One region of the Shewanella zhangzhouensis genome, then DNA from elsewhere that is predicted to be linked to it. Evidence: predicted binding sites of a transcription regulator. Region 1 holds the regulator's gene; each other region holds the start of a gene.
What was found. Region 1 encodes LexA, which represses DNA repair genes until DNA is damaged. Its sites were predicted from a motif close to TACTGTATNNNNATACAGTA; they were not measured.
Positions count from the first base shown of each region.

Region 2: the regulator LexA is predicted to act here: its motif matches at 3,003-3,022, upstream of recN (DNA repair protein RecN).
Region 3: the regulator LexA is predicted to act here: its motif matches at 1,915-1,934, upstream of K0H63_RS11995 (DNA topoisomerase III).

Region 1 is NZ_CP080414.1:4,302,877-4,307,974, forward strand. It holds gene mtr (tryptophan permease) at 1-77, opposite strand, end outside; gene plsB (glycerol-3-phosphate 1-O-acyltransferase PlsB) at 77-2,500, opposite strand; gene lexA (transcriptional repressor LexA) at 2,652-3,275, shown strand; gene K0H63_RS19015 (cell division inhibitor SulA) at 3,272-3,778, shown strand; gene coxB (cytochrome c oxidase subunit II) at 4,167-5,098, shown strand, end outside.
Region 2 is NZ_CP080414.1:1,281,497-1,286,594, forward strand. It holds gene K0H63_RS05545 (thiamine pyrophosphate-binding protein) at 1-1,109, opposite strand, end outside; gene recN (DNA repair protein RecN) at 1,307-2,971, opposite strand; gene K0H63_RS05555 (AEC family transporter) at 3,080-4,027, opposite strand; gene K0H63_RS05560 (LysR family transcriptional regulator) at 4,162-5,064, shown strand; gene K0H63_RS05565 (DUF3319 domain-containing protein) at 5,061-5,098, opposite strand, start outside.
Region 3 is NZ_CP080414.1:2,754,183-2,759,280, forward strand. It holds gene K0H63_RS11995 (DNA topoisomerase III) at 1-1,892, opposite strand, end outside; gene purF (amidophosphoribosyltransferase) at 2,396-3,910, opposite strand; gene K0H63_RS12005 (CvpA family protein) at 3,955-4,443, opposite strand; gene dedD (cell division protein DedD) at 4,548-5,098, opposite strand, start outside.

The sequences.
Region 1 (5,098 bases):
CCGGCGATAATCATGGCACCACCCAGCAGCGAGGGGGTTTTGACCGGATGCCTGGCGGCATTCATATGGTTAGCCATCAGTCGTCCTGCTCCTGATTCAGCGTCTCTATAATGGTTTGACGTACCGAACTTCTCAGCAGTCCGTTGGCGTGATCACGGATTTTACGCACCTTGTCACCATCGGCCTTGTCGGACAGATAACCCAGATCTTTCAGCTTGCTCGACAGCAAGGCATAGAGCTTTTTATCGTAAAACTCAGGCGCCATAACGCCATGAATGGCACCAAGACGACTGGCCAGACGATGGCTGTGATGCTCCAGGTCGGCGCGTTCCATTCTGGGCTGCTCACCCAGCAGGTTGAAAATAATGGCGTAGCGTTTCAAGGTTTCGCCTACCACACCGGCCAGCAACAACAGCTGATTAATACGCTCATCTACCAGTTTCAGACGGTTATCGCCGGTAATCAGACCTTCTGACTTAAAGCACTCCACCAGCGCATCCACATAGGCTGGCAAATCGGCAACACCCATAAAGAGCTCGGCCTTAAGCAGCGGATAAAACTCGGCAACCAGCTCCTGCAGTTCTTCGCGGGAGACCTCTTCGTGGCGCACCATCACGGTGGCAATCAATGACGGAATTACAAACAAGTGGATGATGTTGTTACGGTAATAGGTCATGGAAATCGCAAGGCTATCATCGATGGAGATGATGGTACCCAGGTCATCCTTGGTTTCTGTCAGCTTGTTCAGCTCAATACCGCGATCGACCAGTTCCTTGCCACTGCCCTCGGTCACTGATGCGTACGAGGTATAAGGCACGGATTTGAGCAGACTCAGGTACAAATCAATCTGGCGCTCCAGCTGGTTGCGCTCCAGCGCATTTTGCTCCGAGGCCAGCAACACCATACTGGAAAGCGTGACAGAACTGGCGGCTGCGGCATCATTGATGCGGGTCATTACCCGATTGGCGAGCGCATTCACCACAGGGGTCAGCCAGGACGGTTTTTGCTCTGGATCTTCTCCCACTTCTTCACGCCAATTGGGGACTTTTTCGGTCAAAAAGTTCTGCAGGGTGATGGGCTGGCCAAAGTTCACATAGCCACGGCCAAAGTTACCCAGCTTGCGTATGGCCCCAAATACCTGCCATACGGATTCCTTTTCTTTTTTCTTACCCGACAGCTCTTTGTGATAGGTAGCCACTTCCATCACATGGTCATAACCCAGATACACGGGCACTAGGGTCACTGGTCGCTCAATTCCGCGGATAACCGAAGACAATGTCATGGCCAGCATGCCGGTTTTGGGCGCCAGCAGACGGCCGGTTCGGGAGCGGCCACCTTCGGTGAAGTACTCCACCGAGTATCCCTTGGCGAACAGCTGATCCAGATATTCGCGGAATACTGCGGTGTAAAGCTTGTTGCCGTTGAAGCTGCGGCGGATAAAGAAGGCGCCGCCACGGCGGAACATGGGGCCGGCGGGCCAGAAATTCAGGTTAATCCCGGCAGCGATATGGGGCGGCACCATGCCTTCGTAATAAAGGATGTAAGACAGCAGCAAATAATCCATGTGCGACCGGTGGCAAGGCACATACACAATCTCATGGCCGTCATGGTGCAACTGGCGAATCTGTTCGGCGCCCTTGATGCTGATGCCTTTATAGAGCTTGTTCCACAGCCAGGTGAGGAAGCGCTCGGCGATGCGCACCAGACTGTCGGAGTAATCGGCTGCAATCTCATCCAGATATTGAATGGCGGTTTCACGGGCCTTTTCTTCAGAGATTTTTTTGCTGGCGGCTTCTTCGGCAATCGCTTTTTTCAGGTTGTCGGATTTCAGCAGTGCATGAAACATGGCCTGACGATTGGGCAACACAGGCCCTGTCATCACTTTACGCTGACGGCGGAAATGAACCCTCGCCACCCGGGCAAGCTTGTGGGCAATGCGCTTGTCTGTGCCATGTTCATCGGCCATATGACGCAGCGACACAGCACGGGAAAACTGCACGAAGTTATGGCGACCCAGGAATAAAATCATCAAACATTTACGCAGCCAGGTCGGATCTTCCCGCTCAAGCACTGCTGCACGCATAGTGTCATCTTCTTTACCCGGGGTTCGCCCCCAGTAAAGACTTACAGGCACCAGCTGTATATCCAGCTCTTGCTGCTGACGGTGCAAAGCCAGCAGTTGCTGGAAAGTCTGCAAAAAAGGCTCATTGCTGTCACGTTTGCCAAACAGCGGCTTTCTGCCCTCCAGACACACGACCCGTGGGGTCTTGATTCCATCGACTTCCAGCATCTGATATGGGCTGGGTAACCCCAACTTGCCGGTCACCTCATGGAGCGCAGCAATATCGCTCACTGACTCGGTTTTCATGACGTAAACCAAGGGGCGGGAGGGATCGAGATTCAAATCGGCGAAGGGATCCTGAGGTACCACTATGGTGTGTACCAACTGCTTCTGGATCCAACGCAAAGACTTAAACCAAAAAGACTCGTGTGCTGACATGCTGATATTGGGAACCTGGCTTCAATCAATAGCGCAATAGAATATCAGACAGCCGCAGCCATTAGCCAATAATCTGAAAAATGGTTAATACTTGCGCTGATGAAAATACTGTATATACTAACAGTAACTGTATAGAAAAACAGGAATGACCATGAGACCGCTGACGCCTCGCCAGGCCGAGATCCTGGACCTAATCAAACGCAACATCGCCGAAACCGGCATGCCCCCAACACGGGCAGAAATTGCATCCAGACTCGGCTTTAAAAGTGCCAATGCCGCCGAGGAGCATCTTAAAGCGCTTGCCAAAAAAGGCTGCATTGAGATTATGCCCGGCACCTCGCGAGGTATCAGACTGGCGGGTGATGAGCTGGAAGATCAGCCAGACCCGGGGCTGCCCCTGATAGGTCAGGTGGCTGCCGGTGAGCCCATTCTCGCCCAAGAGCATGTGGAGCAGTATTATCAGGTCGATCCTGCCATGTTCCGCCCCCATGCCGATTTTCTGCTGCGCGTTCGCGGCGACAGTATGAAAGACATAGGTATTCTCGACGGAGACCTGCTGGCAGTGCACAAGATGAACCAGGCACGAAACGGCCAGGTTGTCGTTGCCCGGGTGGAAGATGATGTCACGGTAAAACGCTTCGAGAAACAAGGCAATGTGGTGTTCTTGCACGCAGAGAACGAGGCGTTCGCCCCTATCAGAGTGGATCTTGCCAGCCAAAGTCTGACTATCGAAGGCTTGGCCGTGGGCGTTATCCGTAATGGAGACTGGTTATGAACAAGCTGATTGGTAACGCACCCCGTCATCCCGGCTTGTGGACAGATTCCGCCGCCAAAGATGTTTGCCCCGCATCTCAGGTGATCACCCAAAGCACTCAATCCCAGGGGCGCCAAGAGATACAGCAGCTCGCCCCAGAGCTCGCACGCCTCAGTCTTGAGGGCCGATGGATAGTGCTTATCAGCCCACCCAACATCGGACTCAAATCCACTCTGGCACAGGCTGGTGTGCGCATGGACCGTGTGCTGCTGGTGCATGCCAAAGACGAATTTGAAACCCTGTGGGCGATGGAAAAGGCCCTAACCAACGGTACCTCAAGCGCCGTACTGTGCTGGACCAACGAACTGGATCCCAGAGATAAACGCAGATTGGCATTGGTAGCCAAAAATGCCGTGGCATTGGGTGTCATTTTTGAAAATGTAAATGCTCACTCACAGGCCAACGCTTTTACTGTTAGGCCCGAGTTAAGTCACCCCCTTCGCAGTGCCTCTCCGCTGCACTGATCATCTCCTCATCCCTTTGAGCCCCGTTATCGGGGCTTTTTTTCGATAATTTTTTCAGATAATTAGAAAATAAAGTGATCTTGATCAATATTTAAACTGCAAGTAATGTAGTTCAGGTTAACAACGATTTGTTTGTTATATCCGGGCGATTATGTCGTCGCAGTATCTGAGGCTTGCGCCATGGATATTGTGTATTTGACCGATATATTCAGCTGTAGGTGCAAGTGTGGTGAACAAAGCTGTAGTTCATTAAATAAGATACCAACCGCCAACGCACTTTGAAGTCATCGTTGCTTTTTGTGGGAACCGAAGAGTTTGCATAGAGCAGAGACTTACTGTGTGACTCTTCTTTGTAGTTGCTTGATGCAATTGACAGAGGAGATGTCTTGTGAAGCAATGGTTGTATTGTTTCGCGGCGGCTTTTATGGCCCCGCCCATCCTTGCGGCTGATATGCCGCTCAACATGACACAAGGTGTTACTGAGATAAGTGGCAGGGTCTATGGCCTGCACATGACTATCCTGTACATCTGCTGTGCCATAGGTGTAGTGGTTTTTGGCGCCATGATTTACGCCATGATAAACCACCGCAAATCCAAAGGGGCCGTTGCCGCCCAATTTCACGAAAGTACCAAGGTCGAAATCGCGTGGACTCTGGTGCCCTTTCTGATCCTGATTGCCATGGCTATTCCGGCAACCAAGACCCTCATCGCCATGGAAGATCCCTCCAACGCCGACTTGACCATCAAGGTCACCGGCTCCCAATGGAAGTGGCATTACGATTACTTCGACCACGACTTCGGCTTTTACAGCATCCTGGCGACCCCCAGAAGTCAAATAGAAGGCGCCGAAGCAAAAGGCGATCACTACTTGCTGGAAGTGGATAAGCATCTGGTGCTGCCCACCAACCGTAAGGTTCGCTTTTTGATGACTTCCGACGATGTCATTCACTCCTGGTGGGTGCCTGCATTTGCCGTAAAAAAAGATGCCAATCCGGGCTTTATCAACGAGGCCTGGACCCGGATAGATAAACCCGGCATTTACCGCGGCCAATGTGCCGAACTGTGCGGTAAAGACCACGGTTTTATGCCCATAGTGGTTGAGGTATTGCCCGAAGCAGAGTTTGACGCCTGGGTTGAAAACCAGAAGCAACTGGCAAGCAACGCCGCTGCCCAAGCCGCTGCGGCATTGAACCAAACCCTTTCCATGGAAGAACTGATGGCGCAGGGTGAAAAGGTGTACATGGCCAGCTGCGCCGCCTGCCACCAACCCAATGGTATGGGCCTGCCCGGCGTATTCCCCGCCCTTAAGGACAGTGCCAT
Region 2 (5,098 bases), 1.5 Mb from region 1:
TTGAACAGAGCCAGGTTACGTATCGGCAGGTTAGCCATCTCCAGTGCGTCCATCACCGCCTGTAAATCCAACTCCCAGCGGGCAGTGCCTTTCAGCAGCGTCTTATTTGGATGTGTGTCGATGGCATGGGTGCCGCTGGCGAAGGCATTGTTGGTGTCTGAGTCATAGATGGCGGTGCCAAACTCAAGCACGTAATCCACGTTTTCTTCGATATATGCCTGGCCACGGCATTGGCTGAATACCCCATTATATGCCCCCATGCACAAGGGATGAGACTCATCGACCATGCCCTTGGCAAACCAGCTGGTGGCGTAGGGCAGCCCCAGGCGCTGGCAAAAATGCACAATACGCTGAAGCAAGGCCGTGTTCATTCGCAGGCGCTCCCCCAGATAGACCAAGGGATGCCTGGCTCTCACCAGACGACTGCAAATATCGTCGGCGATGAGTCCTGCGCCTGCCAGATCCAGCCGGGTCGTGGCATTTAACTCATCAAGATTCTGGGGAAGTCGCAGGCTCTGTGTTGGCTGTTTAACGAGATCCCGCGGCACTTCGATATACACGGGCTGGCGGGTTTGCACCGCCTCGCACACAAGTTCAAAAAACCTTGCGGCTGCCACATTGGGTTGTCCCTGATGGCGCTGTCCCTGCAGCCGCTCGGCTCGAATTCCCAGTGCCTTAAAGGCATTGAGCGCCGCATTGAGGTCGGTATGCCAGCCAGACCCCGGGTGCACAGTATGGTGCAGGGCATGGCCGTGTATTTCATTTTCACCGGGGGCGCCAGATAAGAAAATCACCGGCAGGCCCTCGGTACGGGCGAGAGCCGCGGCACTGACACAGGGCAGGCTTCCCACTGTGTAGGTTGTGAGACAGGCGCCCAAACCGGTCAGCTCAGCCTGTGCACAGGCACTGAATCCGGCGTGCATTTCGTTACTGGAAGGCAGTACCTGCAGCGGACCATCGAGGGCATTGATAAGGTTTGCCACAAAATCGCCGCCGACCCCATAGAGGCGCTTCAAACCAAAAAAACACAGGATGTCGCAAAGGCTTTGTCCCAGGCTGGGAAGTTGTTCACTGTATGCCTGGCCCAGATTTTGAGAAATAGAAGTCATAAGTTATCCGCCGCGAAGGGGCAAGGCGATTGCCCAACAAATGCTCGCAGCTTATGACCGAGACGGCTTACGGATGTTGATGTGGATCATTTGCGGTGCATCTGCCCGGATAACTCGCTGTCATCCGGGCGTGACACTATGGTGAGTTTAAAGGCTATCCAATTGATTAGTTGGTGATATTTATTGGAAAGTCTTGCTTACGTTCCTTGCAGCAGTTCGCGGGCATTGGCGAGAGTATTCTCGGTAATGGTATCGCCACCCAGCAAGCGCGCCAGTTCCTGTATCCGTGCGTCTTTATCCAGCGGCTTCATCGAGGTTTCTGTTTGTCCGCCCTTACTGGATTTGTTCACAAACATATGTTGATGGCCATTACCGGCAACCTGGGGCAAGTGGGTGACACAAAATACCTGTGTCGCTTCACCGAGGGAGCGGAGCATTCGGCCAACCACAGCCGCAGTTGGGCCTGAAATACCCACATCCACTTCGTCAAAAATCAGTGTGGGGGTTGAGACCTTTTTCGCGGTAATCACCTGAATGCCTAGTCCAATGCGGCTCAGTTCACCTCCCGAGGCAACCTTGGCCAATGGAGACAGAGGCTGGCCTGGGTTGGTGGTCACCAAAAACTCTACACTGTCACTGCCATTTGCGCTCATTTGCTTGTCGTTGAAGCTCACCTCAATGGTGAACTTACCCTTTGGCATATTGAGTTCCTGAATGGAGGCGGTGACCTGTTTATCCAGCTCCCTGGCATAGCGAAGACGGCTTTGACTGAGCTTCTGCGCGTGACTGAGATAGGCTTCCCTGCTGGTTTGCACCTGTTGCTTCAGTTCATCCAGCTGTGCCTCATCGGAGTCCAATCCAGTCAGTTCCCTGGCAAGCTCTTGATGATGTGCAGCCAGTTTATCGGCAGCAACATGGTGTTTTCGTGCCAGGGTCATGGCTTTGGAGAGTCGCTCTTCGAGATAGGCAAAATGTTCCGGGTCCAGCTCCAGGTTGGACAGGTAACGGCCAAGTTCGCTGCTGCTTTCCTGCACCTGAATAAGGGCGTCATTGAGCATATTTCCTATGGGGGCCAGGGTTGGGTCGAGCGACTCCAGGGTTGCAGCAAGTGATAAGGCTCGGTTTAGCAGCGACTCAATATTGCCTTCATCGGATTCACTGAGCAGCGACAAGGTGTGCTGACAGTCTTCAATCAGGGCGGTGCCATTGGCGAGGCGTTTGTGTTCGGCCTCGATTTGTTCGAACTCTCCTTCCATCAAGGCAAATTCGTCCAATTCTTCAACCTGATATTGCAGCAGCTGTTTGCGGGCAATGCGTTCCTGCTGGCTTTGCTCGAGCTGCCTTAATTCAGCTTCGACCTGACGGCAGCGCTGGTAGGCGCTGGCGACTGACTCCTGCAGCATGCGGTGGTTGGCGTAGCTGTCCAGCAGTGTCAGTTGGTGTTCATTTTTTAAGAGGGCGTGGTGTGCATGCTGGCCGTGGATCCCCACCAGATATTGCCCAAGGGATTTGAGCTGTGACAGGGGGACAGGATTGCCATTGATGTAGGCCCGCGAACGGCCATCGGCAGTGATGGTGCGCCTGAGAATACATTCGTCGTCCAGCTCAAGATCGTTATCCTCCAGCCAGCGCCGGGCCAGGGGCACATCATCCAGAGAGAAGCGGGCGCTGACCTCGGTTTTGCTGGCACCGGGGCGCACGGCACCGGAATCTGCGCGGTTACCCAGGCACAACCCCAGAGCATCAATGGCGATGGACTTACCGGCACCGGTTTCACCGGTAATACTGGTCATACCCGGACGGAAGTCCAATTCCAGAAAGCGAACAATGGCAAAGTTATTGATGCTGAGCTGACAAAGCATGACGGCAATCCTGTGTGATTAGCAATCAAAGTACTGTATTGATAAACAGTATATACTGATTTTTTGTACAGTAAATCGTCCCGCAACCCCGACGTGAAAAATTTTTGGCTACTGAGATATCAGGTTTAATCCCATCGTCAGCAGCGGCAAGCTGAAAACCGTCAGCAGCGTACCTGCCACTATGCCCCGGGCGATTTGCTTTTCCAGGGTTTTATCCTGATAGGCCAGCAGGTAAACGCTGGCGGCAGTGGGCATGGCGGAAAGCAGCACGCCCATCACGGTCAGCTGCGCACCCACCCCCAACCAACTGAAGAGTAGCCATACCAGGAGTGGCTGCAAAGCCAGTTTTGCCAGATTTACGTGCCAGAAGGGCACGCCCGTCTGAGTTTGTTCCGGCTCTCGCATGGAGCGGGCCAGCGCTATGCCAATGGCAAAGAGCGCGCAGGGACTGGAGCTTTTACCTATCCATGTCACCAGGGTATCCGGTATCGAAGGCAGTGAAAACTGCATCGCCGAGGCCAATACCCCGAGGGCACAGCCGATGCCCACAGGATTTCTGGTCACCACCCGCAGCGCAAGGCTTAACCGTGCCATGCCGGTCAGAGGTTGGGTAGCGAGTCTTAATTGCACCACGGTAACGGCAAACATCAAGACTGATAAAAGGCTTGCCAGCGCAGCAGCCATCAGTGCCTGCGGATTGTTCGGAAACAGCATCGCCAGCACGGGGATACCGATGAACGCGGTGTTGCCGAAGGTGGCCGACAGGGCTCGCAGGCTCGCTGGACGGGTTTGTCCCTTTTCATGTTTCAGTGACCACAGCTGCACCAATACATAGGTCACCACCATCGCAAGCAGATAACCCCCCACAAATCCGGGGTTGAGAATTTCTTCAATGGGAGTATTGGCCAGGCTCACATACAGGATGGCCGGAAATGCCAGGTAGTACACGTATTGATTGAGAAAACGCTCTAACCAGCCCGGAAGGAGTCTGGAGCTGGCAGCGCCCGCAATCATCACGGCAACAACAGCGAGCAGCGGAATGAGGAGGTTGAACATCACAGCAGGGGCCTCGGCAGATCACAATTTCCCCCTTTGCAGTGGGGCTTGGCAGGCAAATTAGCATATCATGATGCGAGCTGACCATTGGTCCTTGGTCGCAGGCATATCAATGATTAACGGCGGGAAACGGCATGAGAGAGCATCCGGGTAGCGAACTTGAATTGATTTACCTCTTTGTGCAGTTGGTGGACGCCGGTAGCCTGTCTGCGGTGGCGGATCGTCTCTCGATGCCTGTGGCAACCGTCAGCCGCAAATTATCCCGCCTGGAAGAAAACCGCGGTCGTCAGCTATTGATGCGAAGTACCCGCAAAATTCGCCTCACCGAGGAAGGAATGGCGCTTTACGAGCGCTACAAATCCCTGGTGAGCGCAGTGGACGCCCTTTATGGTGATGGCGAAGACCCGCTCGAAGGCACGCTGCGTATTGCCGCCCCCATCTCCATCATCTCGATGATTTTTATGAAAACCATCAACGAGTTTCGGCGGGAATATCCGGGTATCAGGCTGCATATCACCCAAAAAAACGAGGTAGTTGACCTTATCGACAAAGGCATCGATATCGCCATCGTGGGCGGTATTCAACCGGACTCCTCCTGGATAGCCGTACCGCTTGGGACGCTGGATTACCGCCTGGTGGCATCACCTGGCTATCTGCAGCGGTGCAGCATGCCAACTCATCCCAGCAGCCTTGCTGCTCACGATATTATCAAGGTGTGGCCTTTATATAACTGGTCGCTGAGGCATCCTCAGGGAGAGGCCTTTTACTATGACGGACCCGCAAGCCTGACGCTGACCGATCTGCAGGGGGCTATCAGCGCCTGTGTGGATGATGGTGGTATCTTGTATGGGCCGGAGCTCTTCTTTAAGCAGGAGCTGCAACGCGGGTTGCTGCTGCCTGTATTGCCGGATTGGCGGGGAGAAACGCGGCGGATCTCCATTTTGTGTCACCAGCGGCAGCAGCAACCTGCCAAGGTGAAAGCCTTTATCGATTTTATGAAGTCGCGGGCGCCGGGGTTATTTGCGATGGACGCTTAACCCAACTGTTTTTTGCGTCCCTTGGATGGGTGGC
Region 3 (5,098 bases), 1.5 Mb from region 1:
GCCGTCACGCCGGCCAGCGCGGTGGGCAAACTGGCAGCGGCCTGCTCAATCAACTTTTCAAGTTCCGACACCAGTGGTGCCATAAAGCCTTTATAGGACAGCTGACGTTGGCAGATATCACTGAGCTGACGCTCCCACAGGGCGGTCATATCCGCTGTGGTGGCCACCTCAGGCAAGCTGGCAATTAGGCCCCGCCCGGCTTGGGATGCCACGATGCTTTTACCCTGACGCACCAAAAAGCCACGTTTAAAGAGGAGTTCGATGATCCCGGCCCGGGTCGCTTCGGTGCCAAGGCCATCCGTGTCCTTCAATATGCGTTTAATGTCCGGTGAACTCACATAACGGGCAATGCCTGTCATGGCACTGAGCAGGGTCGCATCGGTAAAGTGTTTGGGGGGCTGGGTTTGCTTTGCCAATAACTCACCATGGCTGCACTGGGCTATATCGCCCTTATTCAGGGCTGGCAGGGGCGTCTTTTGGCTGGCATCAGTCTCTTGTAGCTCTCTTCCCTCGTCCTGTTCGGTATTGCGTCCCTGAAACAACACCCGCCAACCTGCGGCTCTCTCAACCGACGCTTTGGCGATAAAGCTGCCGCCTTCGATAATGAGCTGTATCTCGGTATCTGCCAGAAGGCGATGGGGATAAAACTGCGCCAAATATTGCCGTGCAATGTGCAAATAAAGCTGGCGCTCCCGCTGGTTAAGCTGCGACAGCGCCGCACGTTTACCCGTTGGCACTATGGCGTGGTGGGCGTCCACCTTGCTGTCATCCCAGGCTTTGGACACCAGCTGCAAATTGGGTGGCGGCGCCCCCTCCAACAGTTCAGGAGCGTTGGTGCTTATAGCTGCCACCACATCGGGCACCAATGAGAGCTGTTCTTTAGGCAAATGACGGCTGTCTGAGCGGGGATAGGTAATCAGCTTGTGACGCTCATACAGGCTCTGGGCCGTATCCAGCACCTCTTTGGCACTCATACCAAAGCGTTTGGCACAATCAATTTGCAGCGCCGAGAGGCTATACAGCAAAGGCGGCGCCTGCTTCTTGTCTTTATGGCTGACATGCTCGACCAGTGCAGGCTTACCGCCAATGCGGTTAACCACGGTTTCTGCAAGGCGGCGTGAAAGCACCCGCCCTTCTTCATCCATGTATGGCTGACAAGCCTCGCTGGGATGCCACTTGGCGCAAAAAGACTCGCCCTTGTCTGTGGTGACGTGCGCAAGCACCTCGTAGTGGTCTTTGGGCTCAAAATGCTCAATTTCCAGGTCCCGGCGCACCACCAGGCCCAGCAATGGGGTTTGCACCCGACCAACGGACAAGACACCGGCATACCCCACCTTTCGCCCCTGAAGCGTATAAGCCCGGGTCATATTGAGGCCATAGAGCCAGTCGGCGCGGCTGCGCGCCAATGCCGATGTTGCAAGCGGCACAAATTCCTTATTGCTGCGAAGCTGCCCCAGTGCGCGGCGCACCGCGTCGGGGTTCAAATCTGAAATCAATAAACGCTGGGTGGATGCCAGTTTGGACGCAGAAACGTTGGCATGGGAAATCACTTCATCCACCAGGAGCTGTCCTTCGCGGTCCGGATCCCCTGCATGAACCAGAGAAGATGCCTGCTTAATCAGACGTTTTACCACTGCCAGCTGACTTTTGGCCGAACCTCGGGGAATGAGTTTCCACTCGTCGGGAATGATGGGCAAATGGGCAAGCTGCCACTGCTTGTATTCGGGAGAATACGCGTCAGGTTCGGCCTGCTCCAGTAGATGGCCGATACACCAGGTGACACAATCGCCGTTGCCCAACTCGATGTAGCCATCCCCCTTTTTATGGGGTTTGGGCAACACTTCGGCAATGGCGCGGCCGAGGCTGGGTTTTTCGGCGATATAGAGGATCATGGCAGGCTATTCGAACTTAGAGTACTGGATGAATTCACAGTAAATGTAGCGAAAATCCCCTGCGGACGCAACGCGCAATCCCGGCGACTTAACGCCAAGGTCAGATTTACCCTGAGCCAGTGTAAATTTAGTTGAGAATAATTCTCATCAAAGTTCAAATGACCAATATCCTCCATCCCGGATTTGACTATGCAAAGTTCAGTCTCAATTATTCGCCATCAATGGCTGCTATATGCAGTCTTGTTAACCCTTGGATTAGCGCTGTGCCTTCCTCCGGCTCACCTGCCATGGGTCATGCTGCCGCTAAGCGCGATTGGGGTAAACTATCTGCGGGCCACGCCCTTGACGCAGCTGGGTATGACCAGCCTATTTGCCATTTGGCTGCTGTGTTTTGCCAGGGCCCTGTAGGTATGAATTATTAATTCCCCAAAAACAAAAACCAGCACCTGAGTGCTGGTTTTGATTCACCGTAATCTGCTAGCTACCCTCCCGGGCGTAACTGATTATGGATGACACACGTTGTGCAGCTCGAGATTCGTGCCCACGTCGCTGTTACGATTTGCCTTGGCATCATCGTTTCTCAGCTGAGTGAGGTGGTCGAGGTACGCCTGAGTCACGTCGCCGGTGATGTAATCACCGTCAAATACCGATGTTTCAAAGCGCTTGATCTCAGGGTTTTCCATGCGCACGGCCTCAACCAGATCAGTCAGATCCTGGAAGATGATACCGTCGGCACCAATCAGCTTGGCGATTTCATCCGCATCACGTCCGTGGGCAATCAGCTCATTGGAGGTGGGCATATCGATGCCGTACACGTTGGGGAAACGAATCTCAGGTGCGGCCGAGGCAAAATACACCTTCTTGGCACCGGCTTCGCGGGCCATTTCGATGATCTGCTCAGACGTGGTACCACGCACGATGGAGTCGTCCACCAAGAGCACATTTTTACCCTTGAACTCGGTGTTGATGGCGTTAAGCTTGCGGCGTACTGACTTCTTACGCTCCTGCTGACCAGGCATGATAAAGGTACGGCCAATATAGCGGTTCTTTACAAAGCCCTGACGGTAAGGCAGGTCCATCACACGGGCAATTTCCAGTGCGATATCACAGGAGGTCTCAGGAATGGGGATAACCACATCAATGTCGTTGTCGTACCATTCTTTCTTGATTTTCTCACCCAGTTTGGCGCCCATGTTTACACGGCTGGCGTAGACAGACACCTTGTCGATGGTGGAGTCTGGACGGGCAAAGTAAACGAATTCGAAAATACAGGGAGAATACAGCGGTGCTTCGGCGCACTGACGGGTAAACAGCTGACCGTCGAGGGTGACGTATACGGCTTCGCCCGGCGCAACATCGCGGATCACTTCAAAACCCACGGCATCCAGGGCCACACTCTCTGAGGCCACCATGTACTCTGTGCCGGTGGCGGTTTCATTTTTACCGAGCACCAGCGGGCGAATGCCGTTGGGGTCACGGAAAGCCACCAGACCTTCGCCAACAATCATGGCCACTACCGCGTAAGCACCACGGGTTTGGGCGTGCACCTTGGCCACGGCATCAAACACCTGATCGGCGCTCAGATGGGCGCTCTGCACTTGCTGCAGCTCGTCGGCAAGCAGGTTCAGCAGCACTTCAGAATCCGACGTGGTATTCACGTGGCGACGCTGCTGCTTGAGGCGAGCCGACAGATCCTGAGTGTTGGTCAGGTTGCCGTTGTGGGCCAGAGAAATACCAAAAGGCGAGTTAACGTAAAAAGGCTGGGCTTCTGAGGAGCTGGAGCTCCCGGCGGTGGGATAACGCACATGGCCGATACCGGCGTTACCCTGCAGGCGCTGCATGTGTTTGGGTTCAAACACATCACGCACCAGTCCGTTAGCCTTACGGAGCCTGAACGCGTCATTGTCTACCGTGACTATCCCGGCTGCATCCTGACCACGGTGTTGAAGCACTGTCAGTGCGTCATAGATGGTCTGATTAACCGAGGAATGGCCAACTATTCCGACGATACCACACATGGGAGAGTGTCCTCTTTTAAGATGTTCTGTTGTTTAGCTAATTTTTATATTTTGGGTACGAAGCTTGAGGTGTTTTCCAGATAGTGGAAGAACCACTGGATCACAACCCCGAATTCGGGCACCAGTCGGGACTCCTTCCACCAGGGGGTGTTGGGAGCGCCGGTGAAGGCATCCATGAAAAACAAAATCGCACTGACAATCAGTGCGCCGCGCAAGGCACCGAAACACAGACCCAGGAGTCTGTCGGTACCCGATAAACCGGTTTTGGCCACCAATTGGCCCAGGATGTAATTCACCAGGGCGCCGAGGATAAGGGTGGTCACAAAGAGAATAGCAATGGCCACGCCGTTACGAAGCATTTCATCCTGCAGCTGAGTCAGGTGAACGGCGAGATCTTCATAGAATTGGCTGGCGACAAAAAAGGCAGCAAACCACACCAGCAAAGACATGGCTTCTTTGGCGAAGCCGCGGATCAGACTGATAAGGGTGGACAGTCCGATAATAAAAATAATGGCGTAATCAATCCAAACCATGGAAGGTCGTTTTCCGGGTGGCTTTTCGAATCGGCGCGATTCTACCAGAGAGTGACAAGATTCTCACCCCCGTTGCCGAAATAAATCCCACGGGGGCAATTGACTCAACGCTCCAGCGGGTTGTAGGCAATGACCTTACCCTTAAGCTGAGTAAGGGCTTCCACTTCTGTTTTGAGACGTTCAATTTTGGACTGAGACACATCAGGCCCAACAAATACCTTGGTCAGGCTGCCATCAACCGGCTTGGTGGGTACGGTGTAAGCCTTGAAGCCGGCGCTGCGCAGTTTTTTCACCAGCGCATCCACATTACCGGCGTTACTGAAGGCTCCCAATTGCAAGGTCCAGGCGGCTTGCTGCGCGGCTTTGGGCTCAGATTTGGGCGGTGTCGTCACCGCTTTGGCAACTACAGGCTCGTCTTTGGGCTTGTCGTTTACCTTGGCGCTTTGGGTTGAGGGCGAGGTTGAAGGCGGATTGGAGGCCTGGCTTGACGATGCCGTGTTGTCCTCTTTCGACTCATCAGTGGTAGCAGCCGCCAGTGCCTGGGTCTGTTCAGCATCGGCGTCAGTATCCTGGGAAGTCAGTTCCAGGCTGCCCAGTTCTTCCACCTTGAAGCTTTCCTCCGGTGCATTCATCACCGGGTTGTGGGGCCGTAACG